DNA from 3 places in the Streptomyces sp. WMMB 714 genome. Region 1 is predicted to be linked to each of the others. Evidence: riboswitches for the same ligand, from Rfam matches in the RefSeq annotation. Region 1 holds a riboswitch; each other region holds the start of a gene.
What was found. Region 1 has a riboswitch for thiamine pyrophosphate ahead of H181DRAFT_RS15425 (thiamine ABC transporter substrate-binding protein). Riboswitches for the same ligand answer to the same signal wherever they lie in the genome.
Positions count from the first base shown of each region.

Region 2: linked by a shared signal. The riboswitch ahead of thiC (phosphomethylpyrimidine synthase ThiC) and the one ahead of H181DRAFT_RS15425 (thiamine ABC transporter substrate-binding protein) in region 1 are both predicted to bind thiamine pyrophosphate.
Region 3: linked by a shared signal. The riboswitch ahead of thiO (glycine oxidase ThiO) and the one ahead of H181DRAFT_RS15425 (thiamine ABC transporter substrate-binding protein) in region 1 are both predicted to bind thiamine pyrophosphate.

Region 1 is NZ_FMHJ01000007.1:275,388-285,275, forward strand. Features, by position in the region: gene tsf (translation elongation factor Ts) at 1-492, shown strand, start outside; gene pyrH (UMP kinase) at 664-1,431, shown strand; gene frr (ribosome recycling factor) at 1,591-2,148, shown strand; gene H181DRAFT_RS15410 (phosphatidate cytidylyltransferase) at 2,201-3,373, shown strand; gene H181DRAFT_RS15415 (GNAT family N-acetyltransferase) at 3,422-3,889, opposite strand; gene rlmN (dual-specificity RNA methyltransferase RlmN) at 4,101-5,207, shown strand; TPP riboswitch at 5,353-5,473, shown strand; gene H181DRAFT_RS15425 (thiamine ABC transporter substrate-binding protein) at 5,469-6,545, shown strand; gene H181DRAFT_RS15430 (ABC transporter permease) at 6,647-8,272, shown strand; gene H181DRAFT_RS15435 (ABC transporter ATP-binding protein) at 8,272-9,300, shown strand; gene H181DRAFT_RS15440 (LOG family protein) at 9,339-9,888, opposite strand, start outside.
Region 2 is NZ_FMHJ01000004.1:57,109-66,996, forward strand. Features, by position in the region: gene H181DRAFT_RS08000 (cupin domain-containing protein) at 3-320, shown strand; gene H181DRAFT_RS08005 (DUF5326 family protein) at 548-772, shown strand; gene H181DRAFT_RS08010 (YibE/F family protein) at 732-2,246, opposite strand; TPP riboswitch at 2,316-2,459, shown strand; gene thiC (phosphomethylpyrimidine synthase ThiC) at 2,452-4,302, shown strand; gene H181DRAFT_RS08020 (hypothetical protein) at 4,440-4,760, opposite strand; gene H181DRAFT_RS08025 (peptidoglycan-binding protein) at 4,965-6,089, shown strand; gene H181DRAFT_RS08030 (NUDIX domain-containing protein) at 6,665-7,189, shown strand; partial or broken gene H181DRAFT_RS29830 (pyridoxamine 5'-phosphate oxidase family protein) at 8,135-8,695, opposite strand; gene H181DRAFT_RS08040 (globin domain-containing protein) at 9,115-9,888, opposite strand, start outside.
Region 3 is NZ_FMHJ01000005.1:137,846-147,733, forward strand. Features, by position in the region: gene H181DRAFT_RS10760 (deoxyribonuclease IV) at 1-112, opposite strand, end outside; gene H181DRAFT_RS10765 (transglycosylase SLT domain-containing protein) at 117-881, opposite strand; gene pknB (Stk1 family PASTA domain-containing Ser/Thr kinase) at 1,307-3,268, opposite strand; gene H181DRAFT_RS10775 (thiazole synthase) at 3,506-4,366, opposite strand; gene thiS (sulfur carrier protein ThiS) at 4,373-4,603, opposite strand; gene thiO (glycine oxidase ThiO) at 4,618-5,907, opposite strand; TPP riboswitch at 5,905-6,015, opposite strand; gene H181DRAFT_RS10790 (NAD(P)/FAD-dependent oxidoreductase) at 6,206-7,390, shown strand; gene H181DRAFT_RS10795 (Rv2175c family DNA-binding protein) at 7,459-7,824, shown strand; gene thiE (thiamine phosphate synthase) at 8,069-8,755, shown strand; gene metF (methylenetetrahydrofolate reductase [NAD(P)H]) at 8,968-9,885, shown strand.

The DNA.
Region 1 (9,888 bases):
TCGGAGATCGAGCCCGGCAAGACCGTGCAGGCGTACGTGGACGAGGCCAACGCCAACCTCGGCGAGAAGATCGTCCTGGACCGCTTCGCGCAGTACTCCGGCGACTTCGTCGCCTCCTACCTCCACCGCACGAGCCCGGACCTGCCCCCGCAGGTCGGCGTCCTGGTGCAGCTGGACAAGGAGAACGCGGAGATCGCCAAGGACGTCGCGCAGCACATCGCCGCCTTCGCCCCCAAGTTCCTCACCCGTGAGGACGTCCCGGCCGAGACGGTGGAGAACGAGCGCCGCATCGCCGAGGAGACCGCGCGCGAGGAGGGCAAGCCCGAGCAGGCGCTGCCCAAGATCGTTGAGGGCCGGGTCAACGGGTTCTTCAAGGAGAACACCCTGCTCGACCAGCCCTTCGCGAAGGACAACAAGAAGAGCGTCCAGAAGGTTCTGGACGAGGCCGGGGTCACGCTGAAGCACTTCGCCCGCTTCCGCGTCGGCGCCTGACGCTCCCACCTTCCGAACGCATGCCGGTCGCACGGACCACCGGGCCACGTATCCGGCACGCGCCCGCTAAGGTCGGGAACAGGGCAGTTGTGACGAGGAGGCCATTGCCGCATCGAGGACCGCGAGGATCCGACGGCAGTGGCCTCCTTCGTATGTGCACGAGGAGTACGCATGGGTAAGGACAGCGACAGCAACGGCACAGGCAGGGGCCGAGAAGGCCGAAAACGCTTCCTGCTGAAGCTTTCCGGCGAGGCGTTCGCCGGCGGCGGGGGGCTCGGTGTCGACCCCGACGTCGTGCACAAGATGGCGCACGAGATCGCGTCTGTCGTGCGCGACGGCGCCGAGCTCGCGGTCGTCATCGGCGGCGGCAACTTCTTCCGGGGCGCCGAGCTGCAGCAGCGGGGGATGGACCGCGCGCGGTCCGACTACATGGGCATGCTGGGCACGGTCATGAACTGCCTCGCCCTCCAGGACTTCCTGGAGAAGGAGGGGATCGACTCCCGCGTCCAGACGGCGATCACGATGGGCCAGGTCGCTGAGCCGTACATCCCGTTGCGGGCGGTGCGGCATCTGGAGAAGGGCCGCGTCGTCATCTTCGGCGCCGGCATGGGCATGCCGTACTTCTCGACGGACACGACTGCCGCACAGCGTGCGCTGGAGATCCACGCCGAGGCCTTGCTCATGGGCAAGAACGGCGTCGACGGCGTCTACGACTCCGACCCCGCGAAGAACCCCGACGCGGTGAAGTTCGACGCCCTCGAGTACGGCGAAGTCATCACCCGCGATCTGAAGGTCGCCGACGCCACGGCCGTCACCCTCTGCCGTGACAACAAACTGCCGATCCTCGTCTTCGAGCTTCTCGCCGAGGGCAATATCGCGAGGGCCGTGAAGGGTGAGAAGATCGGCACCCTGGTGAGCAACCAGGGTACGAGGGGCTGACGTTCGTCCCCCGCGGACCGCGTTGCATACTCGGCGTCTTCGGCAACTCGGCGCCGTAGCAACGGTCCTGTACGGGGATGGACAACCGCCTGCCGGTCGGACACCGTGCAGGACACAGGGCTTATCCGCAGAGCTCATTCACCGAATCAGGAGCACGTGGTGATCGAAGAGACCCTCCTCGAGGCCGAGGAGAAGATGGAGAAGGCGGTCGTGGTCGCCAAGGAGGACTTCGCGGCGATCCGCACCGGCCGGGCCCACCCGGCGATGTTCAACAAGATCGTGGCCGAGTACTACGGGACCATGACCCCGATCAACCAGCTCGCGTCGTTCTCGGTGCCAGAGCCGCGGATGGCGGTGGTCACACCGTTCGACAAGAGCTCCCTGCGCAACATCGAGCAGGCGATCCGGGACTCCGACCTGGGCGTCAACCCGTCGAACGACGGCAATATCATCCGGGTGACGTTCCCCGAGCTGACCGAGGAACGCCGCAAGGAGTACATCAAGGTCGCCAAGAACAAGGGCGAGGACGCGAAGATCTCGATCCGCAGCGTCCGGCGCAAGGCCAAGGAGTCCATCGACAAGGCCATCAAGGACGGCGACGTCGGTGAGGACGAAGGCCGCCGTGCGGAGAAGGAACTCGACGACACCACCGCCAAGTACGTGACCCAGGTGGACGAGCTGCTCAAGCACAAGGAAGCCGAGCTGCTCGAGGTCTGAACGTCACCCGTCGGTGTGTCCGTGATCCGTCCGAGGTCTGAGGCTGCAATCTGTGAACGACTCATCCTGGGGAGCCCCGCCGCCCCGCGCAGGTTTCCGGGGATCACCCGGTCAGGGAAGCGTCCCGGGCGGTCTTGCGGGAGGAGCCTTTCCGCACGGCACGGGTAGCGCTTCCGCGCACGAGAGCGGTGGTGTGTCGCAGACTCGGCCCATGCCCATCGTCTCCGACCCGGGTGGTCACGGCAGCGGCCACGGCCGTGGCAGATCCGGCTCAGGCGGCCCCCACGGCTCTGGCGGAGCCGGCGGGTCCGCGTCGTCCTCCGGTGCCGGCGGCGACAGAAGTGATCCGTACGGACAGCGCCCCGCCTCGGAGTCCTCCGACCCGGGCCCCGCCCCGATGGGGGGCAAGAAGCGCGCCGGCCGCGACCTGCGCGCCGCCATAGGGGTCGGCGTCAGCCTGGGCGCCGTCATCCTCGTCTCGCTGTTCTTCTACAAGCCGGTGTTCCTCGGCGTCATCGTCGTCGCCGTCGTCGTCGGACTGTGGGAGCTGACCTCACGGCTCACCGAGCGCAAGGAGATCCGGGCTCCTCTGGTGCCTCTCGCGGTGGGCGGCGCCGCGATGGTCATCGCGGGCTACGTACGGGGCCCGGAGGGCGCATGGATCGCCATGGCCCTCACCTCCCTCGCCGTCCTCGTCTGGCGCATGACGGAGTCGCCGCACGAGTATCTGCGGGACGTGACGGCAGCCGTCTTCGCGACCTTTTACGTGCCCTTCCTCGCTACCTTCGTCGCGCTGATGCTCGCCGCAGAGGACGGGCCGTGGCGCGTACTGACGTTCCTGCTGCTGACGGTCGTCAGCGACACGGGGGCGTACGCCGTGGGATGGCGGTTCGGTACGCACAAACTCGCCCCCAGCATCAGCCCCGGCAAGACGCGCGAAGGGCTGGGCGGAGCGATCGCCTTCGCCATGGCTGCGGGTGCGCTGTGCATGCAGTTCCTGATCGAGGACGGCAGTTGGTGGCAGGGCCTCCTGTTGGGGCTGGTGGTAGCTGTCAGCGCCACGCTGGGTGATCTCGGCGAGTCCATGATCAAGCGTGACCTCGGGATCAAGGACATGGGGACTCTGCTGCCGGGGCACGGCGGCATCATGGACCGTCTGGACTCGCTGTTGCCGACGGCGCCTGTCGTCTGGCTGCTCTTCGTGATCTTCGTGGGCAACGGCTGACGTTCGCGACCGCTCCCGCGTCCCGTCGCGGTTGGCGTGGTCGTTCGCTCACGTGGCGGCCGGCTCGTCGACAGCGAGCTCCAGCAGGGGCAGTACCCGTCCGGGAATCGAACCCGACGGTGCCGTCCCCACCCGCACTGCGCCCATCGCAAGGTAGAAGGCCTCGGCGTTCGGATCCGCGTCGATGGTCAGACGCGGGAATCCGGCCTGTCGCGCGGTGGCGAGAATCCGCTCCAGAAGCAGACGGCCGACGCCTCGCCCGATGAACTCCGGGTCGACGAACATCATGCCCACGGCGCCCTTCGGAGGTTCCCCGTCGAGGGATGCGAAACCGACTACGACGCCATCGTGCTCAGCTACGATCATGCGCCGCTCTGCCACCTCGTCGGGGCGGACGGCCAGTTCTTCCCTGCACGCGGCCACGAAGGCGTCGTCGTAACCCCAGTACGCCTTCGAGCGGAGCGCCAGTCCGGTCAGAAGCTCAGCCTCGTGTGCCTCGGCCGATCTGATGAGCATGGGCACTCCCGTCTTGAGTTCGATCAGCGGCGCCGCGAGCCGCAGGGTCGGCGGCGACTCCCGGGCGCCACTCGGCCACCTCACCAGACTTCGACGACGGCTCGCCTGCCGTTTTTCTCTGGCCGACGCTGACAGATCATGCCCGATGGTGACCGTCCGCACCCCGCTGTGGCCAGGGGCACCGTCACCCGTCTGCGACACTGATACGGCTATGCCGAAGCCCGGAGAACTCACTTTCGTCGCCCCCCGCGGAACCACCAGGCCGCCGCGGCATCTCGCCGATCTCGCTCCGGAGGAGCGTCGCGCGGCGGTCGCCGAGCTGGGCGAGAAGCCCTTCCGTGCGAAGCAACTTTCGCAGCACTACTTCTCGCGGCTGGCCCACGACCCCTCCGAGTGGACGGACATTCCCGCCGCGGCTCGCGAGAAGCTGTCCACTGAGCTCCTTCCCGAGCTGATGCAGGTCGTCCGCCACATCAGCTGCGACGACGACACCACGCGCAAGACCCTCTGGAAGCTGCGCGACGGGACGCTCGTCGAGTCGGTGCTCATGCGCTATCCGGACCGGGTCACCATGTGCATCAGCTCGCAGGCGGGCTGTGGCATGAACTGCCCGTTCTGTGCGACCGGGCAGGCGGGGCTGGACCGCAACCTGTCCACGGCCGAGATCGTGCACCAGATCGTGGACGGCGTACGGGCTCTGCGTGACGGCGAGGTCCCGGGCGGCCCCGCGCGGCTTTCCAACATCGTCTTCATGGGCATGGGCGAGCCCTTGGCCAACTACAAGCGCGTGGTCGGAGCGATCCGGCGGCTGACCGATCCGGAGCCCGACGGCCTCGCACTGTCCCAGCGCGGCATCACCGTCTCGACGGTCGGCCTGGTCCCAGCGATGCTGCGCTTCGCCGACGAGGGCTTCAAGTGCCGTCTCGCCGTCTCGCTGCACGCGCCGGACGATGAGCTGCGCGACACCCTCGTGCCCGTCAACACCAGGTGGAAGGTCCGGGAGGTGCTGGACGCCGCCTGGGAGTACGCGGCCAGGTCGGCTCGCCGGGTGTCCATCGAGTACGCGCTGATCAAGGACATCAACGATCAGGCGTGGCGCGCCGACCTGCTGGGTCGGCTGCTCAAGGGCAAGCCCGTCCACGTCAATCTCATCCCGCTCAACCCCACGCCGGGGTCCAAGTGGACGGCGTCCCGTCCAGAGGACGAGGCCGCGTTCGTGCGTGCGTTGGAGACGCATGGCGTGCCGGTGACTGTCCGGGACACTCGCGGGCAGGAAATCGACGGTGCGTGCGGGCAGTTGGCCGCCACGGAGCGCTAGGTACGCGACTGCGCGTCCCTCCGGCAGCGAGCCTGCTGGGACGGTGACCGTCACCAGCACCGGCGTCCGGTAAGCATCAGGCTGATAGCCTTCAAGCTGGAGTCTTGTCGCAGGCACATCAATCTGTGGCCGGGCTCGGATCAACAACAGCCGACAGGGGAGCGCACACAGCGCTGAGAGTGCGGACGCTCGTACGAAGACGGGCGGCCGCAGACCCTCGAACCTCGCCCGGGTCATGCCGGGTAGGAAGTCGATGAGCCGATGAGCAAGCACGCCCTGCGCCCAACTGCCGCCGTCACCGCCGTGATCGCCCTCCTGGGGCTTTCGACCGCATGCAGCAGTACCGACTCGGGTGGTGAGGACAGCAAGACGGTCACCCTCGTCACGCACGACTCCTTCGCGGTTTCGAAGTCGGTGCTGAAGAAGTTCACCTCTCGGAGCGGTTACCGGGTGAAGGTCCTGAGAGGCGGGGACGCCGGTTCCGCCGTCAACCAGACGGTGCTCAACAAGGGCAACCCGCAGGGAGACGTCTTCTTCGGGGTCGACAACACCCTGCTCTCCCGGCCGCTCGGCGAGGGCGTCTTCAACCCCTACGAGGCCGAAGGGCTCGAGAAGGTCCCCCGCGAACTGCAGCTCGACCGCGGTCGGCACCGGGTCACTCCCGTCGACTCCGGCGAGATCTGCGTCAACTACGACCGCAGCTACTTCGAGAAGCGCAAGCTGGACCCACCCGAGAGCCTGGCCGATCTCGCCGAGCCGGAGTACAAGAACCTGCTGGTCACTTCCAACGCCGCAACCTCCTCGCCGGGGCTGGGCTTCCTGCTCGCCACCGTCGACGAGTACGGGAAAGGCTGGAAGGACTACTGGAAGAAGCTGAAGGCCAACGGCGTCGAGGTCGTCGACGGCTGGGAGCAGGCGTACAACGACCGCTTCAGCGGATCGAACGGAGGAAAGGGCAAGGGCGACAGGCCTCTCGTCGTCTCCTACGCCTCCAGCCCGCCCGTCGAGGTCCTCGGCAAGAAGCCGTTGCCTGCCCAGGCACCCACGGGGATAGCCGAACAGACGTGTTTCCAGCAGACCGAGTTCGCGGGACTGCTGAAGGGGGCGAAGAACCCTGAAGGCGGCAAGGCGCTGCTGGATTTCATGCTGAGCAAGACCTTCCAGGAGGACTTGCCGCTGCAGATGTTCGTCAACCCCGTCCGTGAAGACGCCGACCTGCCGGAGCTGTTCACGAAGTACGGGGTTTCGGTCGAGGACGCTGCGGCCATGGACCCGTCGGAGATCGCCGAAAACCGCGAACAGTGGGTCAAGGCGTGGACGTCGCTCGTCGTGAAGTAGAGCTGTCCGAGGGCCGACCGGACAGCGCGACTGCCGGGGCAGAGCGGGCGGCCGACAACAGAGCCCGGCGTCGCCTGGGGAGGGCGCTGCCGCTCTGTCTGATGGTGGTGCCGGTCGTCTTCTTCGGGGTGCTGTTCGCCTATCCCGTGGCCGCGATCGTCGGCCGGGGCCTGCGGACGTCCGGACAGTGGCATCTGGGCCGGGTCAGACAGGTGCTGACCGATCCCGACGTGCTGGACGTGCTGTGGTTCACCGTGTGGCAGGCGGCTGCGTCCACTGTCTGCACGCTCGCCATCGCTCTGCCCGGGGCGTACGTCTTCGCGCGGTTCGACTTTCCCGGCAAGCAAATGCTGCGCGCTGTGGTCACGGTTCCGTTCGTCCTGCCGACAGTGGTGGTCGGTTCGGCTTTCCTCGCTCTTCTGGGGCGTGGTGGGGCACTGGACGAGTGGTTCGGCGTCCGGCTGGACACCAGCGTGTGGGCGATCCTGCTGGCCCACGTCTTCATCAACTATGCCGTCGTCGTCCGGACAGTGGGCGGCCTGTGGTCGCAGCTTGATCCACGGCAGGAAGAGGCTGCCCGTGTACTGGGCGCGGGGCGCCTCGCCGCGTGGGCGCGCGTGACCCTTCCAGCGCTGGCACCGTCGATCGCGGCGGCGGCACTGATCGTCTTCCTTTTCACCTTCACCTCCTTCGGCGTGATCCAGGTACTGGGCGGGCCGCGCTTCGCGACTCTGGAAGTCGAGGTCTACAGGCAGACAGCGGCTCTGCTGGACCTGCCGACCGCGGCGGTGCTGACACTGGTGCAGTTCGCTGCCGTGTCCGTGCTGCTCGCCGCTCACGCAAGGACCGTACGCAAGCGGCGCGCGTCGCTGAGCATGGTGCCCGCGGCGCAGACTGCTCAACGTCCGCGGAGCGGCGGCCAGTGGGCGCTGCTGGTGGCGGTGCTGGGTGTGGTCGCGCTGCTGGTTCTCGTGCCCCTGGGCATCCTGGTGGAGCGTTCGCTCGACGGCCCGCACGGCTACGGGTTGCAGCATTTCCGCGCACTCGGGTCGGCAGCCGGCAGCGGCACGTTCACGGTCGCCCCCGCAGCCGCGATCGGCAACTCTCTTGCCTATGCGGCTGTCGCCACCCTCATCGCCCTGTCCGTGGGCGGTCTTGCGGCAGCCGCTCTGACGGTGCGCGGGGCAGGCCGAGTCACCGAGCGGCTGGTGCGGGGATTCGACTCCATGCTGATGCTGCCGCTGGGCACCTCCGCTGTCACTGTCGGATTCGGCTTCCTCATCGCTCTCGACGAACCGCCCCTGGACCTGCGGGCGACCTGGATCATCGTTCCGCTGGCGCAGTCCCTGGTGGGGATCCCCTTCGTCGTGCGGACGATGCTGCCGGTGCTGCGAGCAGTCGACGTGCGGCTGCGTGAGGCAGCTGCCGTACTGGGAGCCTCACCGTTCCGTGCGTGGCGAGAGGTCGATCTGCCCCTGGTGCGACGGGCCGTACTGGTGGCTGCCGGTTTCGCTTTCGCCGTTTCGCTGGGCGAGTTCGGCGCGACGGTCTTCATCGCCCGGCCGGACGCCCCCACGCTCCCGGTCGCTGTCGCCCGCTTCCTCGGCCGGGCGGGAGAGGTCAACTACGGGCAGGCGATGGCCATGAGCACCATTCTGATGCTGGTCTGCATGTGCACCCTGCTGGTGCTGGAGCGCATCCGCACCGACCGTTCGGGAGAGTTCTGATGCTGCGACTGGACGGTGTGACCGTCAGCTTCGGCGGTGTGCGAGCGCTGGACGCCGTGGACCTGGAAGTCGACGACCACGAGACGGTGTGCGTGCTGGGACCGAGCGGAAGCGGCAAGTCCACGCTGCTGCGCGTCGTGGCCGGCCTGCAGCAGCCCGACACGGGCCGGATATGGCTCGCGGGGCGGGACCGGACACAATCTCCGCCGCACAAGCGCGGGGTCGGCCTGATGTTCCAGGACCATCAGCTGTTCCCGCAGCGGGACGTAGAGGGCAACGTCGCGTTCGGTCTGCGGATGCGGCACGCCGCAAGATCAGAGACCGCGGAACGCGTCACCGGACTTCTGGAGATGGTCGGACTTCCCGGTGCACAACAGCGCGCTGTCGCCACACTGTCCGGTGGTGAACAGCAGCGCGTCGCCCTCGCCCGCGCGCTGGCTCCCCAGCCTGATCTGCTGATGCTGGACGAGCCGCTGGGCCAGCTCGACCGTGTGCTGCGCGAACGGCTGGTCGTCGAACTGCGCGCGCTCTTCGACCGCTTGGGCAGCACGGTTCTGGCAGTCACCCACGACCAGGGCGAGGCGTTCGTGCTGGCCGACCGGGTGGTGGTGATGAACGAGGGGTGCATCGCCCAGGCGGGAACGCCCCTGGAGGTCTGGCAGCAGCCTGCCTCGGAGTTCGTCGCCCGGTTCCTCGGGTTCGACAACATCGTCGACGCGACGGTGCACGGGGACAGAGCCGAGACACCCTGGGGAAAGATTCCTGTGCCGGAAGGCACCCCGGGGGGCCCGTGCAAGCTGCTCGTACGGCCGACAGGGCTGCGGACGACCTCCGTGGAGGACGGGCTGCCCTGCACGGTGGAAGCCCGAACCTTCCGCGGTGGCGATGCGGCAGCGGTGACGCTGCTGCTGCAGCCCCGCCACGGCCCGCGTCTCGAAGCGTCCTGCGCGCTGAGGGAGGCACCGGAGGCGGGGACGTCCATAGGCGTCGCCTTCGACGAAAAGGAAGTCGTCCGGATCAGCGCCTGAGCCGGAACGCCGGAACTCCGGAACCGGGTACGCGTGCGTCAACTCGTCTCTGCGGAACCGCCGGACAGCCGGGCCAGCGCCGCCGGCACGTCCTCGACGTCGTCGACCAGGGCGATGCGCGAGGCCATCGGCCGTCCGTGCGCGAGCGACTGCAGCAGCGGCCAGCAGGGCAGCGTGCGGACCCAGTGCTCCTCGTTCACCAGAACCATCGGCGTCGGGGCACCGCGCGACTGGTAGTAGTTGGGCGTCGCGTTGTCGAAGATCTCCTGCACGGTGCCCGCCGCGCCCGGGAGGAAGACCACGCCCGCGTTGGACCGTGCCAGTAGCCCGTCCTCACGGACCGCGTTGACGAAGTACTTCGCGATGTGCTGGGCGAACGCGTTGGGCGGTTCGTGACCGTAGAACCATGTCGGGATGCCGACCGATGTGCCACCCGCGGGCCAGCCTTCCCGCACGGCGAACGCCGCTCGTGCCCATGTGCCGACGGACTCCTCGAAGGACGGCGCGGCCGAGAGCATCTCCAGCGACTTCTCCAGCATGCCGTCGTCGAAGGCCGCTGCGTACGCGCCGAGGTTCGCCGCCTCCATG
Region 2 (9,888 bases), on a different contig from region 1:
AGATGAAGGAGTTCCGGCTGGACGAGTTGGAGGCCCAGCGGGCCGCCAACGACGGGGCATACCTTCAGTTCCTTCGCGAACGCCACATGTCGGCGGGTCTCTACGCCCTCGACCGCGGCACCGTCGACCCGCAGCAGCCGCACCGGCAGGACGAGGTGTATCTCGTCGTCAGCGGACGCGGGGCGATCACCGTCGGCACCGAGACGACCGCCGTCGCACGCGGCAGCGTCGTGTACGTGCCGGCCGGGACGCCGCACAAGTTCCACCACATCAGCGAGGACCTGCGGATGATGGTCGTCTTCGCGCCTCCTGAGAGCTGACACCGCCGGGTGCCGCGGGCCCGGGCGGTGTCAGCTCTCAGGAGGCGGCCGGACGGGCCGGGCTCAGGGTCGGCGTAGGGGGCGGTTCAGGGGAGGACCGGGGGCTCCGGCCCTCCCGCCGCGGACCGGCGAGTCCTAGCATCGGAGTCGGAAGGCGGCAGGACCTGCCGCGGAGTTCGCACTTCACCGGTCCGCACACGGGCCGGCCGGCCATCGGGAGCGGTTCAATGGACGCCAAGGGGATCATGAGAAGCCTGCCGTGGTGGGTCAAGTGGGTCGCGATCCCGCTGATCGCCGTCGCTGTCTTCGGCGGCCTGATCCTCAGCGTCGTCGGATTCCTCGTCGGGCTCCTCTTCAAGCTGCTGATCTTCGCCGCTCTGGTCGGCGGCCTCATCTACGTCGTGCGGCACTTCACTTCGGCTTCCTCCTCCTCCCGCCGCGACGACTGGTGACGGGAGCGGGCGCACCCTCGCGCCCCGCGTGAGCGGCCGCGGGCGCCGGGGAGGCGCCGCCCGCCGCCCCGGCCGCTGCCGGGACGGTGCCCCGGCGGTCCGCGGACACCACGAGCGCCGCCAGCAGCGTCGTGACCGGGACGGACGCGACGAGGCCGATCGAGCCGACGAGGGTGCGGACGATCTCCTCCGCCACGACCTCGCTCGTCGCCACCGTGGAGACGCTGCTGTGCGCGATGGAGAACAGCAGCATCAGCGGCAGTGCGGCACCCGCGTACGCCAGCACCAGCGTGTTGACGACGGAGGCGATGTGATCGCGGCCGATGCGCATGGCCGCGCCGTACAGCTTCCGCCAGCCCGCCCCCGGATCGGCCTGCTTCAGCTCCCACACGGCTGACGTCTGCGTCACCGTCACGTCGTCGAGCACGCCCAGCGAGCCGATCAGTACGCCCGCGAGCAGCAGACCCTGGATGCCGATGCCGGGGAAGAGACCGTGGACGAGGCCGGTCTGGTCGTCGGTGTTGCCCGTGAGCCGTGCCCAGTCGATGAAGAGCGAGCCGAGCACGCCGATGAGCAGCAGCGATATCAGCGTCCCGACCACGGCCACGGAGGTACGCGCGGAGAACCCGTGGCAGAGGTACAGCGTCGTCAGCATGATCGCGCTGCCTCCGACGACCGCCACCACCAGCGGATTCGAACCCTGCAGTATCGCGGGCAGGATGAAGAACGACAGCACTGCGAAGCTCACGGCCAGACCGGCCAGCGCGAGCATGCCGCGCATCCTTCCGACGAGTACGACGAAGAGCGCGAACACGCCCGCCAGCAGCACGACCGGGACGTCCCGGTCGACGTCGACGACGCTGTAGCGCAGCTCGCGAGGGGCGTTCGCCGCGTACGCCACCACCACGTCCTGCCCGGCCGAGTAGGTGCGGGTGGCGTCGGGCGGCACGACCTCGGTGAAGGTGTCCCCCTTGTCCTTGCCTTCGGCGACCTCGACGGTCGCCTTGCGGCAGGCGTCGCCCTTCCCGGCCCGCCCCTGCGCGCCGGACTCACCGGGCGGCTGACCGGGCTGGCCGGTGGGCGGCCGGACGTTCACGTCCTTGCAGTCGACGACCTTCACCGCCGTGACGCGTGCCGCGAGGGTGGGCCGGTCGAAGCCGAGGCCCGTGTCCTCGTCGTGGCCGGGGACCCCGCCGGGCCAGAGCGAGACGAGGCCGGCGGCGACGGCGACGGCGAAGGGGATGAGCACCGCCGCGATGACTTTCCGCAGGTGGCGGGAGACGGGGGCAGGGGGCCCGTGGCCGTGAGAGTGGCCGTGGCTGTGGGCGTGGCCGCTCGCGGGGGCGGGGGCGGGAGCATCCGCGGAGGAGCGGTCGCGGAGGCCGGCGCGGGCGGGGCCGCGGTCCGGGCCTTCAGCATCGTGTCCCGTGTTTCCGGCGGGGCTGCCGGGACGGAACGGAGGTGTCGGTGTCACGCCCCGATCATCGCAATACCGGAGGCGCTCTGGTCAGTCCTGTTGCCATAGCACTAGCGTGAGTACGCCTTTGCACATCGCGGGAGCTCCGAGCACGGGGCTGAGAGGGCGCTGACTTCCGTACAGCCGTTCGCGCGGAAACGGAGAAGGCTGCGCCGACCGCCGAACCTGTTACCGGGTAATGCCGGCGTAGGGAGTTGGTCGCATGACCATGCAGGATGCACACACGCCTTCGTCCGCCGCGTCCGGGCCCACCGGGCTCGGCTGGCACAAGGGCTACTTGAGCGGTTCGCGCCCCGACCTGCGGGTCCCGGTCCGCCGCGTGCACCTCACCGACGGCAAGGACGTCACGCTCTACGACACGTCCGGGCCGTACACCGATCCCGCCATCGAAACCGACGTGCGCCGCGGCCTTCCCCCGCTGCGCCAGAACTGGATCATCGAACGAGACGACACGGAAGAGTACGCGGGCCGTGAACTGCGGCCCGAGGACGACGGAATCAGGCACACCACTCCACGGGGAGGCGCCGTCCCGCGCGGCCGCGTCGGCGGCGGAGGCGAATCTGCCGGGCTCGACGGACTCGACGCCGTCTTCCCCGGCCGCGCCCGCAGGCCCCGCCGGGCACGGTCCGGCGGCCACCGGGAGGCCGTCTCCCAACTCGCCTACGCCAAGCGCGGCCTGGTCACGCCGGAGATGGAGTACGCGGCGATCCGCGAGAAGCGCACGCCCGAGTTCGTACGCGACGAGATCGCCGCGGGCCGTGCCGTCCTGCCCGCCAACGTCAACCATCCGGAGACCGAGCCGATGGTCATCGGCAGGAACTTCCTCGTGAAGGTCAACGCCAACATCGGCAACTCGGCCGTCACCTCCTCCATCGAGGAGGAGGTGGAGAAGATGACGTGGGCGACCCGGTGGGGCGCCGACACGGTCATGGATCTGTCCACCGGCCGCAACATCCACACCACCCGCGAGTGGGTGCTGCGCAACTCCCCCGTCCCCATCGGCACGGTGCCGCTCTACCAGGCGCTGGAGAAGGTGAACGGCAAGGCGGAGGAGCTGACATGGGACGTCTACAGGGACACCGTCGTCGAGCAGTGCGAACAGGGCGTCGACTACATGACGGTGCACGCCGGGGTGCTGCTGCGCTACGTCCCGCTGACGGCACGCCGCAGGACCGGGATCGTCTCGCGGGGCGGGTCGATCCTGGCCGCGTGGTGCCTGGCGCACCACGAGGAGAGCTTCCTCTACACGCACTTCTCCGAGCTGTGCGAGATCCTGCGCTCCTACGACGTCACCTTCTCCCTCGGTGACGGGCTGCGACCCGGCTGCGTCGCCGACGCCAACGACGCCGCGCAGATGGCCGAGTTGGAGACGCTGGGAGAGCTCACCCGCATCGCCAGGCGGCACGACGTGCAGACCATGGTCGAGGGCCCGGGCCACGTGCCCATGCACAAGATCAAGGAGAACATCGACCGCCAGCAAGAGGTCTGCGACGAGGCGCCGTTCTACACCCTCGGCCCGCTCACCACGGACGTGGCCCCTGGCTACGACCACATCACCAGCGGCATCGGCGCCGCCATGATCGGCTGGTGGGGCACCGCGATGCTCTGCTACGTCACGCCCAAGGAGCATCTGGGTCTGCCCGACCGGGACGACGTGAAGACCGGCGTGATCACGTACAAGATCGCGGCCCACGCGGCGGACGTCGCAAAGGGCCACCCCGGCGCCCAGGACTGGGACGACGCTCTCTCCGACGCGCGTTTCGAGTTCCGCTGGGAGGACCAGTTCAATCTGGCCCTCGATCCGGAGACCGCCCGGTCGTTCCACGACGAGACGCTGCCCGCGGAGGGGGCGAAGGTCGCCCACTTCTGCTCGATGTGCGGGCCGAAGTTCTGCTCGATGAAGATCAGCCGCGACATCAACGAGCGGTTCGGCCCCGGCGGCGGTGAGGAAGGTCCTCTCGGGCAGGAGGAGATCGAGGCAGGCATGCTCGCCAAGTCCCGTGAGTTCGCGGAGGGCGGCAACCGCGTCTATCTGCCCCTGACCGAGCGCTGACGGAACCCGGGTGGAAGGCCGGCCGCCCCGTCTCGAACGAACGGGGCGGCCGGTTCTGCGGGAGGACGGTCACGGCAGCGCTCTGAACTCCGGGCGCGACGCCGACAGTTCGATTCCCAGGGGCTGTCGGACGGGCTTCAGCAGGGCTTGATGCCCCGCACGCCCGCCCAGCCCGCGATGATGCGCTCCCTGGAAACCGTCTGTCCGGCGGGAATGGTGAGGCAGTCCTCGTCAGTGGTACCCGCGAGATCCAACTTGCGCTTCACCGCCTTGTTGTGGCAGTTGCGGATGTCGTAGTAGACGACCTTCAGGGGCCCGCCCGGCACGTCGCCCACCGTGTAGCTCAGTCCGCAGGGCGCCGCGGCCACGGCCTCCGATGTGCCGGCGACGACCATTCCCGATGCCAGTACCCCGACGGCTGCGGTGGAGACGGCGAGCCGCTTGAAAATCCTCTTCACAATGCACTCCTTTTCCCCTGGACCCACGGCCAGGAATTCGATGAAGTCTGGTGCCCGTGCCAGAGGACCGTCTCAGCCGCGGATACCGGAAGGCCAGGAGTCCGGACGCTTTCGGAGAACTTCGGATATCCTCGGACACCGGTTCCGGCCCGTGGCAGGCGAGGTTCCGATTCGCAGAGGCCAATTCCGTTCAAGTGGGTGCAGATGGTCGACGACAATGACGAACCGGACGCGCACGAGGTCCGGGCGGCCTTCTTCCGTGACATCCGGGCGCTGCGGGCCGGCGCCGGGAATCCCTCATTCCGCAAGATCGGCAACGACGCGCACTGCAGCCACGACACCGCTCATCGGCTGATCGAGCAGGAAGTGCTCGTCAAGCAGGTCAACGCGGTGGACATCGCCGCGGCCCTGGGCGGCGACAGGCAGGAGTGGGCGGCGAGATGGGCCGAGGCGAAGACGGCCGAGAAGCGGATCGGGGAGAAGAAGCCCGGGGGGCGGAGGCCCGCGACGACGGCAGCGGCTGTGACGGCGGCGGCCCCGGCGGAGACAGCGGAGACGGAGACAGCGGAGAAGGCGGCAACGGAGGCGGTGGCGGAGGCGGTGGCGGAACAGCCGGCCGCCTTAGTTGCCGGCCCCCCGTCCGCGTCCGAACCGTCCGCGGATGCCCCTGCCTCGCGCCGGTTCCGGCGTCCGCTGATCGCGGCGGCCGCCGTGACCCTCGTGTCCGCGGTCGCCGTCGGAATCGGCCTCGCGAGCGACGGCGGACGGGACGAGCGCTCCCGCCCGCTCTTCGCGGACACCTGCGACGGGCCGATAAACCTCGGCCGCCAGAACGACAAGTGCGTACGGGAGGTCCAGCTCCTGCTCAAGCGGGCGGGCGGTGAACTGGCCGTGGACGACTCGTTCGGGCCCGAGACGCTGAGACGCGTCATCGCATTCCAGGTCCTTGCCGGAATAACGCCGAACGGAGTCGTGGACGACACGACGAAACGGGCACTCTACGAAGAAAGGACGCACCTCAGAAGCTGGTCCGAGGAGCGCGTCGAGAAGCGAATTCGCGAAGTATTCGAAGAAGCACCGGACCGCGCGGTGGCAATAGCCCGCTGCCAGTCGAATCTGGACCCGCTGTACATCCTCTCCAACAACAACGGAACCCGGAACTGGGGGGTTTTCCAGCTTTACGAGGCCCGCGTCGAGCAGATGGGCGGCACACCGCGAAAGGCCCTGGACCCGGAATGGAACATCAAGGCCGCGCACCGCATGTGGAAAAAGCACCGCGACTTCCGCGACTGGCAGTGCGACAAGTTCGAGAAGACACCGGAGAAGTAGGGCCGCAGGGCGGCCCGGAGGCGACCCCGGAGGAGGGCGGACCGGAGGGCGGCCGGGTTCACAGCCGGCACGTGCGGACCCTGGACGGACGCACCGACCGCGTCACCGCACTCACGTGGACGCCTTCGGGCGACGCGCTCGCGGTGGCCGGGAAGCGGGGCGGTACGCCTTCGACGCGTCAACCACGGTCAGGGGACGGGCTCTTGAACGGGAGCCACGCATGTGACCACTGCCGCAAGTCTCCGGACGGCCGGTTGCGCGCTGCGCCCCGCATCAGGCATACGCCGAGGCACCCGCGCCCCGCACGCAACAGGCGGTTCGAGGCTCCCCCCTCATGCCTCGAACCGCCCGGTTCCACGGTTCAACGCGCGAAGAACCGTTCAAAACCAGGTTAGTTGACTCTGCGTCGATGTCCAGTGACTGTCGCGACATTATCGATATAGCTCTGAGGAGATTTTGGCCGACGTTCCGCATCCGCGGCGGGGCCGGTCCTGCGCCGCCGCGCGGGCCGCGGCGTACGACGGGCGTCCCGGCGGAGGAGTTTGACGCGTCCCACCGCGGGCCAGACCTCATCCATGGCCCATGAACGTCACGTGGTCAAACGCACCGCCCGCGCGGTCCTGCTCGACTGCGGCGGCACCGGTTCCGCCGGCGGCCCTGCTCCGGCCGCTCCGCACCTCGTCCTCATCAAACGCACCAAGCCCGGGCTGGAGCCGTACTGGATCACGCCGGGCGGCGGCGTCGAACCGGGGGTCGACCGCACCGTCGTCGAGGCGCTGCACCGCGAGGTGGACGAGGAACTCGGCGGCAAGGTCACCGACGTGGTGCCCGCCTTCGTCGACACGGTGCCCCACACCACGGAGAGCGGCGAGAGCGGCGTGAAGGTGCAGCACTTCTTCGTCTGCCGGCTGGTGTCCATGGACCTCTCCCGCCGGCACGGGCCCGAAGTGGACGAGCCGAGCGGCGAGTACGACATCGTGCGGGTGCCGTTCACCCGCGAAGGCGTGACCTCCGTCGACGTCGTGCCGCCGGCGCTCCGCTCCTACCTGGAGCGGAACATCGAGGGCGTCCTGGCGCTTCTGGCACCCGATCTGGGGTGAACGGCCCACGGCCGACGGGCAGTCCGGCCGTCAGACCGCAGTCCGCGGGGCTCCTCCGCCGGGGGCGGGCCCTCCGGCCGGGTCAGGCCCTCAGCCGAACCAGCCCTGGAACGTGCCCTGTCCACTCACCGCACCGCGTCGCTGCGCCTCGGCCAGCGCCGCCTCCGCCTCCTGCCGCCAGGCGTGCGGATCGGCACCGCGTACCCCTGCTGCCGCCCCTCGTGCGGCGATCGCTCCGGACGCCCCGTCTGCGGCAGTCGGCGCGCCCTGCGCCGGGGACGAGGTCGCCGCGAAACCTGCGGAGAGCGACGAAGGCCAGTCCGAGCTCCCCGGGTACGCCGAGGCGCCCTGCTGGGAACCGGCGCCGCGCTGGGCCGGGGGCGCGTTCAGCAGCCGTGGCGGCGGCGGCATCTCGGGAAGCTGCCAGGCCGATTCGCGGTCGCTCCCGAGCAGGCCGGTACCGGACGAGCTGCTCGTCGTCCCGGTCCCCGTGGCGGATGCCGTGCTGTCGGAGGCGTTCCCTGATGCGGAACCGGTCACGGCAGCCGCGCCGGTCCCGGCATCGGGCACGACGGGGTCCGCCGCCGCCGTCCCCGTGGTGTCCGTAGCACTCGTGGTGCCCGTGGTGTCGGCCAGGGACACGGGCTCGGGCACGCTTCCCGCCTCGGGCGACGCGCTTCCCGCCCCCGCCGGCTCCGCGGCCGACGACCCGGCCCCGTACACCGGCGCGTGGGACTCGCGGGCCCCGGACTCGTGGGCCTGCGCCCCGTGGCTCCGGGACTCGTACGCCTCTTCCCGCCCGTAGCCCGGCAGTTCGTCGTACGGGGACGGCGGCGTCTGCGTCTGCTGCTGCCCGCGTGACGCCGCGTACCCCTGCGCGGTCCGCGCCGCCGGGACGCGCTCGCGCGCTCCGGCGCCCTGGCGTGAGGTTGCGTGTGCGGCCCCGCGCTCGCGCGCGTCGCGTGCGGCGCCGAAGAAGTCCCCGCCCTTGCGCTTGTAGTCGTCCGTCCCCCACTCGCGGGCCGTGCGCTTCGGTGCGCGCTGCAGCTGGGGGATGTGCTTCGCGCAGTGGATGTAGGCCTCTTCGACCTCCACCCGCACCCACAGCTGCGCCTTGCGCCCGGGCACCGGGTCCTCGGGCAGCTCCGGGTGCGACATGCGGATCTCCGCGTCGCTGAGCACGCTGGCGCGGCCGTTGACGTGCAGCCCGATCCTGGCGCGGGTGAAGTCGATCAGCATGATGCCGAGGTGCGGGTTCTCCTCGATGTTCCCGAGGCTGGCGTGCACGCCGTTGCCCCGGTACTCCGGGTACACCAGGGTGCGTTCGTCCAGCACGTGGAGGAATCCGGGCGGTCCGGCACGGAAGCTGCTGTCGCACTCGCCGTGGCGGTCCGACGTGGCGAGGAAGAACATCTCCTGGCGCTGCACGAACTCGCGCATCCGCTCGTTGAGACGGTCCAGCACCTGCTCGTCGTAGAAGCGCTCCGCCCGGTCGGTGGTGCCCATCCGGCGCTGCAGCACGCGTTCACCGTCGCTGCCGGGGCGCGACGGCCCGCCGAAGAGCCCGGGTTCCTCGCGGACCGCACCGTCCCCGTTCAGCCGGGCTCCCGCGCCGTCCTCCTCGCGCGGGCCGCTTCCGGAGGCCGTTCGGTCGTGGCGGTCACGGCGCTCGAACCAGTGCGCTTCCGACTTCTCGTGCTCGTGCTGCGCACGCGCGTTCTGGCCATCCCGAGGATGTGCCCCATCAGCCTCTGCCACGCCGCTGACCCCTTCCCCTTCCTCTGCCAACTGCTCTGCTGCGCACGGAGTCCGCCGTGCTGTCCTGCTGTCGCTGTCGTGCCTGCCCTATGCGGTTCTGGCTGCCGCGGGCGCGGTGTGTGCGCACGTCCCGCGTGCCGTGCTCCGGACACTGCCTTCTGACGCCGCTACTCGCTCCCGACGTTCAGCTCCGCCACCGCGTCGTGCCGTATCCGGTGGGCCGGCACACCCGCCTCGACGAGGGCGTCCAGGCCGCTGCGGATCATGCCGGGCGGGCCCGACAGGTAGCCGACGTAGGAGTTCCAGGGGCCGTACTGCCTGACGGCGTCCGGCAGTTGACCGGACAGGACGTGCGCACGGCCCGCCCCCGGCCCGTTGACGACCACCGGCCGCACCGACAGCCAGTCGTGCCGCTCCTCCAGGCGCAGCATCGTCTCCAGGTCGTAGAGGTCGTGATCGCTGCGCGCTCCGTAGAAGACCTCGACGGGCCGTCTGCGGCCCTGCTGCACGACATCCTCCACCATCGCCCTGATGGGGGCGATCCCCGTGCCGCCGCCGAGACACAGCAGACCGTCGTCCGTGGAGTGGTCCACGGTCATGCCGCCCGCGGGAGGGCCGAGCCGCAGCACGTCGCCGGGACGGGCGCGGTGGACGAGCGCGTTGGAGACCCATCCTGTCGGTACGGCCTTCACGTGGAAGGTGAGCAGGCCGTCCGAGCGGGGCGAGGAGGCGAACGAGTAGTGCCGCCAGACCCTCGGCCACCAGGGCGTCTCGACGCTCGTGAACTGGCCCGCGAGGAACGGGTACGGCTGGTCGGGGCGCAGGGTGATCACCGCGATGTCGGAGGTGCGCAGCTCGTGCGAGACGACCTGCGCGTTCCACCACGCCGGGGCGCGCATCTCGTCCTCGGCCGCGGCGTCGATCATGACCTGCGAGATCAG
Region 3 (9,888 bases), on a different contig from region 1:
CCTGAACCGCTTCCGCGCCGATGTCGTCTGCATAGGAAATGCCAGAGGCGGCCAGCCCCCCTGCTACGGGGACGTGGCCGCCAATGGGATTGCGCTGTCGCTTGTCCGTCACACCCTCAGTATGCCGAGTTGACGTTGTCCATCGAACCGTAGCGGTCGGCCGCGTAGTTGCAGGCGGCCACGATGTTCGCCACCGGGTCGGTCATGTCGGTGGAGGTGCCCTCGACGTGGTAGGCGTCGAAGGTCGGCTTGATGGTCTGCAGCAGACCCTTCGACGGGGTGCCGTTCTGCGCGTTGATGTCCCAGTTGTTGACGGCGTTGGGGTTGCCGCCGGACTCGCGGATGATGTTCCGCTTGATGCCTTCGTAGGAGCCGGGGATGTTGTGCTTCTTCATGATGGCCATGGCCTCGCGGATCCACCCGTCCAGGTTGTTCGGGTAGGTCGGCTTGGCGGCGGCCCGCTTGGCGGCACGTGAGGCCTTGGCCTTCGCCTCGGCCTTGCGCTCCTTCTCCGCCTTCTCGGCGGCGGCGATCTTCTTGTCGGCCTGCTCCTTGACGGCGGCGGCGCGCTCGGAGGCCACGGCCTTCTGCTTGGCCACGCCCTCCTTCTGGGCCGCGACGACGTCGCCCGAGCGCTGGACGTCGGAGTCCAGGGTGCCCTGCTTGGCGGCCTTCAGCTCGGCCCTGTCCCGGGGCGAGTCGGGACTGGATGAATTCTGCGAGGCCGTGACCTTCTTGGCGGCCGACTGGGACTTGTCGCCTGCGTCCGCCGAGCCGGGAATGACGGTGAACGCGAGAGCTGCCGCACCGGCGGCCGATATACCTGCGGCGGAGATACGCGTGAACTTGGGGTTGCGGACGTAGCCGAGAATGCTGGGCATTGTGAGCGAACCTTTCAACATTGCGTGCGTCGCAGAGGCCGGGAAAGGCGGTGTACGCCGGGTTCGGGACCCCGGCGTATGCGACCGAAGGCAATTCTTAGAGGTTCGTAAAAGACAACACAAAGGTGTGACGTACTATCCCGGCTCGTTATCACCGGACGAGTTCCGGGCGGGGAAGGAGCTCATTTCCCGTGCTTCGCGCGCGAGATGGGGCGCTCCGGAGGCACTAAAGGACCTCGTACGTGATCCGGGCCGTATGTCCGGTGTCACATGCGGAGAGGGGTTTTCCCGGCTCCCGGACGGGAACCGGCCGCTGCTCCCGGGGCCTGAACGGGGCGGGAAGCTGCTGCTCCGCGCCCGTTTCCGCGTCTCGCGCGTGCCTCCCCTGCGGGCTCGTACGTTCCGTTCCCCGCGTGGGGGCTCGGTCAGCGGAGCCAGAGGGTCACGCGGGAGCCGCGCGGAGCTTCCTCGCCGGCGTCGGGGGACTGGTTGAAGACCTTGTCGCCGATGAAGAGGCGGCGCACGGTGACGTCGAAGCCCGCCTCCCGCAGCTTCCGGCGGGCCTTGTCCTTGCCCAGCTCCTCCACGTCGGGGACCTCCACCAGGTCCTGGCCCTTGGAGATCGTGATCGTGACGGTGTCGCCCTCGGCCGCCTCGCTGCCCTCGGACGGGGACTGGCGGGCGACCTCGCCCTCGTCCTCCTCGGAGAACACGCGCTTCTCGGCGACCCGTACCTTCAGCCCCTCTTCCTCGAGGTCCTCGCGGGCGCTGTCCTCGTCGTCCCCCACCACGTCCGGCACGTCGACCGGGGTGCCGTTGGAGACGGTCAGCGCCACGGGGCTGCCGGGGCGCAGTTCGGAGCCGCTGCCGGGCCGGGTGCCGACGACGGCCCCCTGCGCGGTGTCCTCGCTGAACTCGCGCTTCACCACGCCGGGCTCCAGGCCCGCCCGCTTGAGCTTGCTCTTCGCCTCGGCCAGCGGCGTACCGGCCAGGTCGGGGACCTTCACGATCTCCGGGCCGCGCGAGACGACGAGCGTGACGGTTCCCGTCCTGCGGATGCGGGAGCCCGGATCCGGGTTGGTGTCGATGACGTGCCCGCGGTCGACGCGCTCGCTGTAGTCGCGGCTGATCCTGACGTCGAGCCCGGAGCCGTCCATGACCTTCCGGGCCTCGGCCTCGGTCTTGTCCAGCACGGCGGGAGTGCGGGTGAACTGGCCGGAGTTGATGTACCAGACGCCCGTTCCCACCAGCATCAGCAGCACCACGGCGAGCGTCACGAGGAAGACCCGCCCTCCGGCGCGCCGTCCGCCGGGGCCGCCCTGGTGTGCGTGGGGCGGGTCGTCCGGCGGGGGAGCGGCGAAGCGGGCGGTGCGGTTGAGGTCGTCGTCGTTGCCGTGGCTGTAGGAGCCGTACCGGTCCGCGGGGCGGGGGAGCACGCTCGTACGCTCCTCCGGCCCGGCGTGGCCCGTCCCGACGCCCGTGGCCTGCGGGGGGACGGCGTCCAGCTCGGCGTCCGTGAGCAGCGCCCGCATGGCGCGGGTCTCGGAGAGCATCGCGCCCGCGTCGTACGGGCGGCTGTCGGGGTCGCGCCCGGTGGCCCGTGCGACCAGGGCGTCCAGACCCGGGGCCAGTCCCGGTACGGACGCCGAGGGGACGGGCATCGCTTCCTGCAGGTGCTGGTAGAGCACCTGGGCGGGCGTTCCTCCCGCGTGCGGTTTCGCTCCCGTGAGCATCTCGTAGAGCATCACGCCGCACGCGTAGAGGTCGGTACGGGTGTCGGCCGTGCCCTGCTCGATCTGCTCGGGGGCGAGGTAGGAGACGGTGCCGAGGATGGAGTCCGACCCGACGGACGTCTGACTGTCGACTGCCCGCACGAGACCGAAGTCGGCGACCTTCACGCGGCCGTCGTCGCCGATCAGCACGTTCTCCGGCTTCATGTCGCGGTGGACCATGCCGGCGTGGTGGGCGGCGCCGAGAGCCGCCAGCATCGGTTCGAGGATGTCGAGGGCGACGCGCGGCTGCAGTGCGCCGCGCTCGCGCAGTACGTCGCGGAGCGTGCAGCCCGACACGTACTCCATGGCCAGGTAGACGTACGTGCCGTCCGTGCCCTGGTCGTAGACGCCGACGACGTTGGGGTGCGCGAGGCGGGCCACGGTCTTGGCCTCGCGGATGAAGCGGTCCACGAAGGAGGCGTCGGCAGCGAGCGAGGGGTGCATGACCTTCAGGGCCAGCTCGCGGTCGAGCCGCAGGTCCACGGCGCGGTAGACCGTGGCCATGCCCCCGACGGCGACGCGTGACTCGACGCGGTAGCGGCCGTCGAGCACCTGGCCGACCGGCGGTGTCTCCCCGGCCGCTCCGGAGGAGTGGTCCTGAAGGCTCGTATCCATCGCGGACGAGTCTACGAGTCGTGCACCGGACGAAAATCCGTGGAGGGCCGCGGAACGGGCAATGAAGCCGAACGGTGACACGAATAGTCCGTATTGCCCTTTTTGGGTTTTAGATACGGAAAGTGTGTCCCGAATCCCGCATGGAATTCCGTGTCCTCCCGCACGGCGGGGACTCCCGGGCGCCCGTGCCCCTCTTCCCCGGGTCTTCCCCGGGCCTTCCCCAGGTCTGCCCGGGTCTCAGCCGCCGAAGGCGGGCCGCTCCGGGTCGAAGGCGGCGACGCCCTCCGTGGGTGAGGACGCTTCGGCGTAGTGGCGGCGCGGGATCCGTCCGGCCCGCCGGGCCAGCCGGCCGGCTGCCACCGCGTGCCTCATGGCCTCGGCCATCACCACGGGCTCCTGCGCCCGCGTCACCGCCGAGGCCAGCATCACCGCCGCGCAGCCGAGCTCCATGGCGAAGGCGACGTCCGACGCCGTTCCGGCACCCGCGTCGAGGACGACGGGGACAGTGGCACGCTCCGCGATCAGCTGGAAGTTGTGCGGATTGCGGATGCCGAGCCCCGACCCGATCGGCGATCCCAGCGGCATGACCGCCGCGCAGCCGGCGTCCTCCAGCTTCCGGGCCAGCACGGGGTCGTCGTTGGTGTACGGAAGCACGGTGAAACCGTCGTCCACCAACGTCTCGGCGGCGTCCAGGAGTTCGACGGGGTCGGGCAGCAGGGTGCGCTCGTCGGCGATCACTTCGAGCTTGACCCAGTCGGTGCCGAGCGCCTCACGGGCGAGCCGGGCCGTGAGGACCGCGTCCCCGGCCGTGTAGCAGCCCGCGGTGTTCGGCAGCACCTGGATGCCGTGCCTCTGCAGGACGGACAGGACGGAGCCCTGGACCCCCGGGTCGAGGCGGCGCATCGCGACCGTCGTCAGCTCGGTGCCCGACGCCAGCAGGGACTGCTCCATCACGTCGAGGCTGGGCGCGCCGCCCGTCCCCATGATCAGCCGGGAGGTGAACGAGCGGCCGCCTATGACGAGCGGGTCCCCGGCGGGGGGTGCGGCGGGCGCGGGGGCGGCCGGCGCGGCCTGGGTGAAGGAAGCGGTGTCTGTCATGGCGGGTCAGCCTCCCTGGACGGCTGTCAGTACTTCTACGCGGTCGCCCTGTACGAGCTCCCGGACGGGCCACTCTCCTCGCGGCACGACGGCCTCGTTCACGGCGGCGGCGACTCCGGAGGGCGCCGCCGTGAACGAGGCGACCAGCTCGCCGAGGGTGCAACCGCGGGCGACGTCGCGGGACGCGCCGTTCACCGACACGGTCACGGTCGCCGAGGGGGACGCGGAGGTCGTCATGGTGGTAGCTCCTGTCACGTGCTGCTGGTGGGCGCGGGCACGGAACCCGGTGTGTGGTCCGGTTGCTCCCGGGTGAACCTCGTGGGACTGAACGGCCGTACCAGCTCGGGAAGTTCGCCCGTGGCGAGCAACTCGCCCATGGCGTCGCCCGTGACCGGCGTGAGCAGGACGCCGTTGCGGTAGTGGCCGGCCGCCAGATGGAGGCCCGGCAGTGCGGTGGGCCCCAGCAGCGGCGCGTTGTCGGGCGACGCGGGCCGCAGCCCGGCACAGGTCTCCTCCAGCGGCAGCTCGGTCAGGCCGGGGACGAGCTCGTGGGCGTCGCGCAGCAGCTCGTACACGCCGCCCGCCGTGACGGTCGTGTCCCAGCCCATCTCCTCGCTCGTCGCACCGATCACCAGCTCGCCGGTGGCGCGGGGCACCAGGTAGACGTGGCCGCCGCGTACGACAGCGCGAACGGTGCGCGAGAGGAACGGGCCGTGACCGGACGGCGGCATGCGCAGCCGCACCACCTGCCCCTTGACGGGCCGCACCGGCGGAACGACGTCCGGCGGCATCCCCTCCAGCCGCGCCGCGTACGAACCGAGCGAGAGCACTGTCTGCGCGGCCCGCACCACAGTGCCGTCCTCCAGCACCACGCCGGTCGCCCGGTCGCGCTCGACGGACAGGTGCGCGGCGGACGCGCGGACGAAGCGCACCCCCGACCGCTCGCACGCTGTCAGCAGCGCGGCAGCCAGCCGCCGCGGGTCCACCTGGTGGTCGCCGTCCACGCGCAGCCCGCCCCGCACCGACGGAGCGAGCATCGGCTCCAGCCGGCGGCACTCCCTGCCGGAGAGCCACTGCGACTCCAGCCCGCACCGCTGCTGCAGCGCGTGCAGTTCCCGCAGGGCGGCGCGGTCGTCGGCGTCGAAGGCGGCGGCCAGGGTGCCGCAGGCGCGGTACCCGGTCTCCTCCCCGCTCGCCTCCTCGAGTTCCGCGGTGAAGTCCGGATAGCGCGCGGCCGAGGCGAGATTGAGGCCGAGCAGCGCCTCCTCGCCGTAATGCAGCTCGGTGACCGCGGCGAGCATGCCCGCCGCCACACGCGCGGCGCCGCCGCCCGGTGCGGGGTCCACGACAGCGACCGCCAGGCCGCGCTGAGCCGCTCGCCAGGCGGTGACGAGTCCGATGAGACCGCCGCCGGCGACCACCACGTCGGGACGTCCACCAGGGTGCGCCTCGCCACGGACAGTGGATCGGGCCTCTGGGCGTGCGACGGCGCCGGAGTCACGCGGGGAACCGGCGGTCTGCGGTGTGCTGCTGGGGCGCATGGAAACGCTGTGTCTCCCTTCGCCGGAATGACCCGGATCAGGTTCGTACGGTCGGAGGCCGCCCGCCTCCCTCTCAGCCCGGTGCGCCGGACTCCCGCGTATGTCGTCTCTGTTCGGCCGCCTCCTGCTCGTCGCGCAGGAGGCACCTCCGCCAGCGTACTGCGCCGTCCCGCAACTGTGGGCTGCCCCGTGCGGACAGACGCCCGGTGGCCGTCTCTCCGGGTGCGCGCAGCGGAATAGAGTTGGCCGTGTGAGCGACAGTCGGAGCAGCCAGCGGGTCGTCATCGTCGGTGCGGGAATGGCGGGAGCGCAGACGGCCGTCCAACTGCGCGAGCGTGGATGGCCCGGCGCGATCAGGCTGATCGGCGACGAGTCGCATCCGCCGTACGACAGGCCGCCGTTGTCCAAGGCGGTGCTGCTGGGCAAGGCGGAGGGCTCGTCCTTCGGCATCGACTTCGGCGCGCTCGACGTCGAACTGGAACTCGGGCGCGGTGTGACCGGCCTGCGCACGTCCGAGCAGCTGGTGGAGACGGGCTCCGGCGAGGTGCCCTACGACCAGCTCGTCATCGCCACCGGCGCCGCACCGCGCACACTGCCCGGCAGCGATGGCGTCGAGGGCGTTCATCTGCTGCGCACCCTGGACGACGCCGCCCGGCTCCGGCCCGTGCTTGCCGCACGGGGCACCGTCCTGGTCGTGGGAGCCGGCTGGATCGGCGCCGAGTTCGCCACCGCCGCACGGGAAGCCGGCTGCGCCGTCACCGTCGTGGAAGCCGCAGGGCAGCCGCTGCCCGGCGCACTGCCCGCGGAGGTCGCGTCGCACATGCGCGACTGGTACGCGCAGAGCGGTGCGGAGCTGCGCACAGGCGTCGCCGTGCGGGCAGTCGAACCCGGTGCCGTGCAGCTCGCCGACGGTACGCGGCTGAACGCCGACGCCGTGCTGGTCGGCATCGGCTCACGGCCCGCCACCGGCTGGCTCACCGACTCCGCCGTCGAACTGGACGAGCGCGGCGCTGTCCGGGCGGACGAGTGGCTGCGGACCTCCGCCCCGCACGTCTACGCGGTCGGCGACTGCGCGTCCTTCCCCTCCGCCCGCTACGGCGAGCGGTTGCTCGTGCACCACTGGGACAACGCCCTGCAGGGGCCGCGCGTGGTTGCGGAGAACATCACGGCCGAACGCTTCGCGGACAGTGCGGCGGAGCGGTCCGTCTACGACCCCGTCCCCTACTTCTGGTCGGAGCAGTTCGGCAGGTTCGTGCAGTACGCCGGACACCATGCGGCGGAGGACGAGACCGTCTACCGCGGCGACCCGACGGAGGCCGCCTGGTCGGTCTGCTGGCTGCGTGAGGGATCTCTCACCGCACTGCTGGCAGTGGGCCGCCCGCGCGACCTCGCCCAGGGCAGAAAGATCATGGAACGCGGGCTGAAGGTCGACGAAAACGTGCTGGCCGACGCGGAAACGCCGCTGAAGAAAGCCGTCAAGTAGACGAAGAAGCCCGCGCAGTGGCCGCCGCACAGTAGTGACTGTCACACCGGGATGGCACGCTGGAAGGCGTGACCGAGATTGATGCGAAAACCGATGCTCTCGTCCCCGCCTGGCTCACCCTCCCGGACGTCGCGGAGAAGCTGGACGTACCGGTGACCCGCGCCCGGCAGCTCGTCAAGGAAGGCCAGCTGATCGCCGTCCGCCGAGGAGAGGGGAGAACCCTCCAGGTCCCCGCCGACTTCATCGGCGCGGGCCGCATCGTGAAGGGCCTCGTCGGCACGATCACCCTCCTCAAGGACGACGGCTTCAGCGACGAGGAGATGCTGGAGTGGCTGTTCACGGAGGACGAGAGCCTGCCCGGCACCCCGGCGCAGGCCCTCCGTGAGAACCGCGGGACCGAGGTGAAGCGCCGCGCCCAGGCCCTCGCCGTGTGAACCGCCGCCGGACGGCCGTGTGACCGGGCGCCCGGGCAGCGGGCGCCCCGGCAGGCCGCGGTCCCGCCACCGCCCCGGGCCCGCGTAGCGCGACACAGCGCGGCGCACGGCAGTGCCCATGCGCTGCGGTACGTCCCGCGGCCCCGCGGCCGCACCCGTCCTCTCTCCCTCCGTCCGTCCGTCAACCGATCCACGGGCGTACGGGCCGGTGATCCGTCCGGCCCGTACGCCCCAGGGGTACGCCATGAGCACCGACGCCGACATACGCCAGCAGCTCGCCGACGCGCGGCTGTACCTGTGCACCGACGCCCGCAAGGAGCAGGACGACCTCCCGCAGTTCCTCGACGCGGTCCTGCGGGGCGGCGTCGATATCGTGCAGCTGCGGGACAAGTCGCTGGAGGCAGCGGAGGAGCTGGAGCACCTGGAGGTCTTCGCGGACGCCTGCCGCCGCCACGGCAAGCTGCTCGCCGTCAACGACCGCGCGGACGTGGCACACGCCGCCGGCGCGGCAGTGCTCCACCTCGGCCAGGGGGACCTCCCGGTACCGGCGGCACGGGCCCTCGTCGGCGACGACGTGCTGATCGGCCGCTCCACCCACGCCGAGTCCGAGGTCGACGCGGCGGTCAAGGAACCGGGCGTGGACTACTTCTGCACCGGCCCGTGCTGGCCGACGCCCACCAAACCGGGCCGTCCCGCCCCCGGGCTGCCGCTCGTGCGGTACACGGCCTCCCTCGCACCGGCGCGGCCCTGGTTCGCGATCGGGGGCATCGACGCTTCCAACCTCGACGAGGTACTCGATGCGGGCGCCAGGCGGGTCGTCGTCGTCCGGGTCCTCACGGGCGCCGAGGACCCGGAGGCCGCTGCCGCGGCGCTGTCCGTGCGGCTGCGCGAACGGGTCGAAGCGGACGGCCGGCGACCGTCCGGCGAATAGGGGCGACGGGCGCCGCCCGTCCGGGCCTCAGCGGGACGGGACGCCGGCGTCCGGGTGGTGAGCTGCGGCTTCTCCGCTCCCCGGTCGGAGTCGAGCCGCCCCGCCCCCGTACGTTCCGCTCCGCGGACATGTGGGCGCCGAGCAGGACGGAACAGGCGATTACGGCAGGCGACGGCGGGTTGCCCTCTAGCCAAGGCCGATAGCCTTCAAGCATGGCCATCGGTATCTCAGCTACCAGGACAGACCGTACGACCACGGTGCGTGACCTGCTCGCGACCGGACAGTGCTCCTACTCGTTCGAGTTCTTCGCCCCCAAGACGGAGAAGGGCGAACGCTCGCTGTGGAACGCGCTGCGCCGGATCGAGGCGGTCTCGCCGACCTTCGTCTCCGTGACCTACGGCGCGGGCGGTTCCTCCCGCGAGGGCACCGTCCGCAACACCGAGCGGATCGCCACCGAGACCACACTCACCCCCGTCGCCCACCTCACCGCCGTCAACCACTCGCGGTCGGAACTGCGCAACGTCATCGGCCAGTACGCGGACGCGGGCATCCGCAACGTGCTCGCCGTGCGGGGCGACCCTCCCGGGGACCCGATGGGGGACTGGGTCAAGCACCCGGAGGGGCTCACCTACGCGTCCGAGCTGGTGGAGCTGATCAAGGAGTCCGGCGACTTCTGCGTCGGCGTCGCCGCCTTCCCCGAGATGCACCCGCGGTCTGACGACTGGGACACCGACGTGCGACACTTCGTCAACAAGTGCCGCGCGGGGGCCGATTACGCGATCACGCAGATGTTCTTCCGCGCGGAGGACTACCTTCGGCTGCGCGACAGCGCGGTCGCGGCCGGTTGCGAGACTCCGATCATCCCGGAGATCATGCCGGTCACCAACGTGAAGCAGATCGAGCGGTTCGCTGAGCTGAGCAACGCGACCATCCCGACGGAGATGGCGGAGCGGCTCCGTTCGGTCGAGGACGACCCCGCGGCGGTACGCTCGGTCGGAATCGAGTGCGCGACGGAGTTGTGTGCGAGGCTGTTGGCCGAGGATGTCCCCGGACTTCACTTCATTACGCTCAACAACTCCACGGCAACCCTGGAAATCCATCAGAATCTTGGTCTCCACGAACGGTCCTAGTCG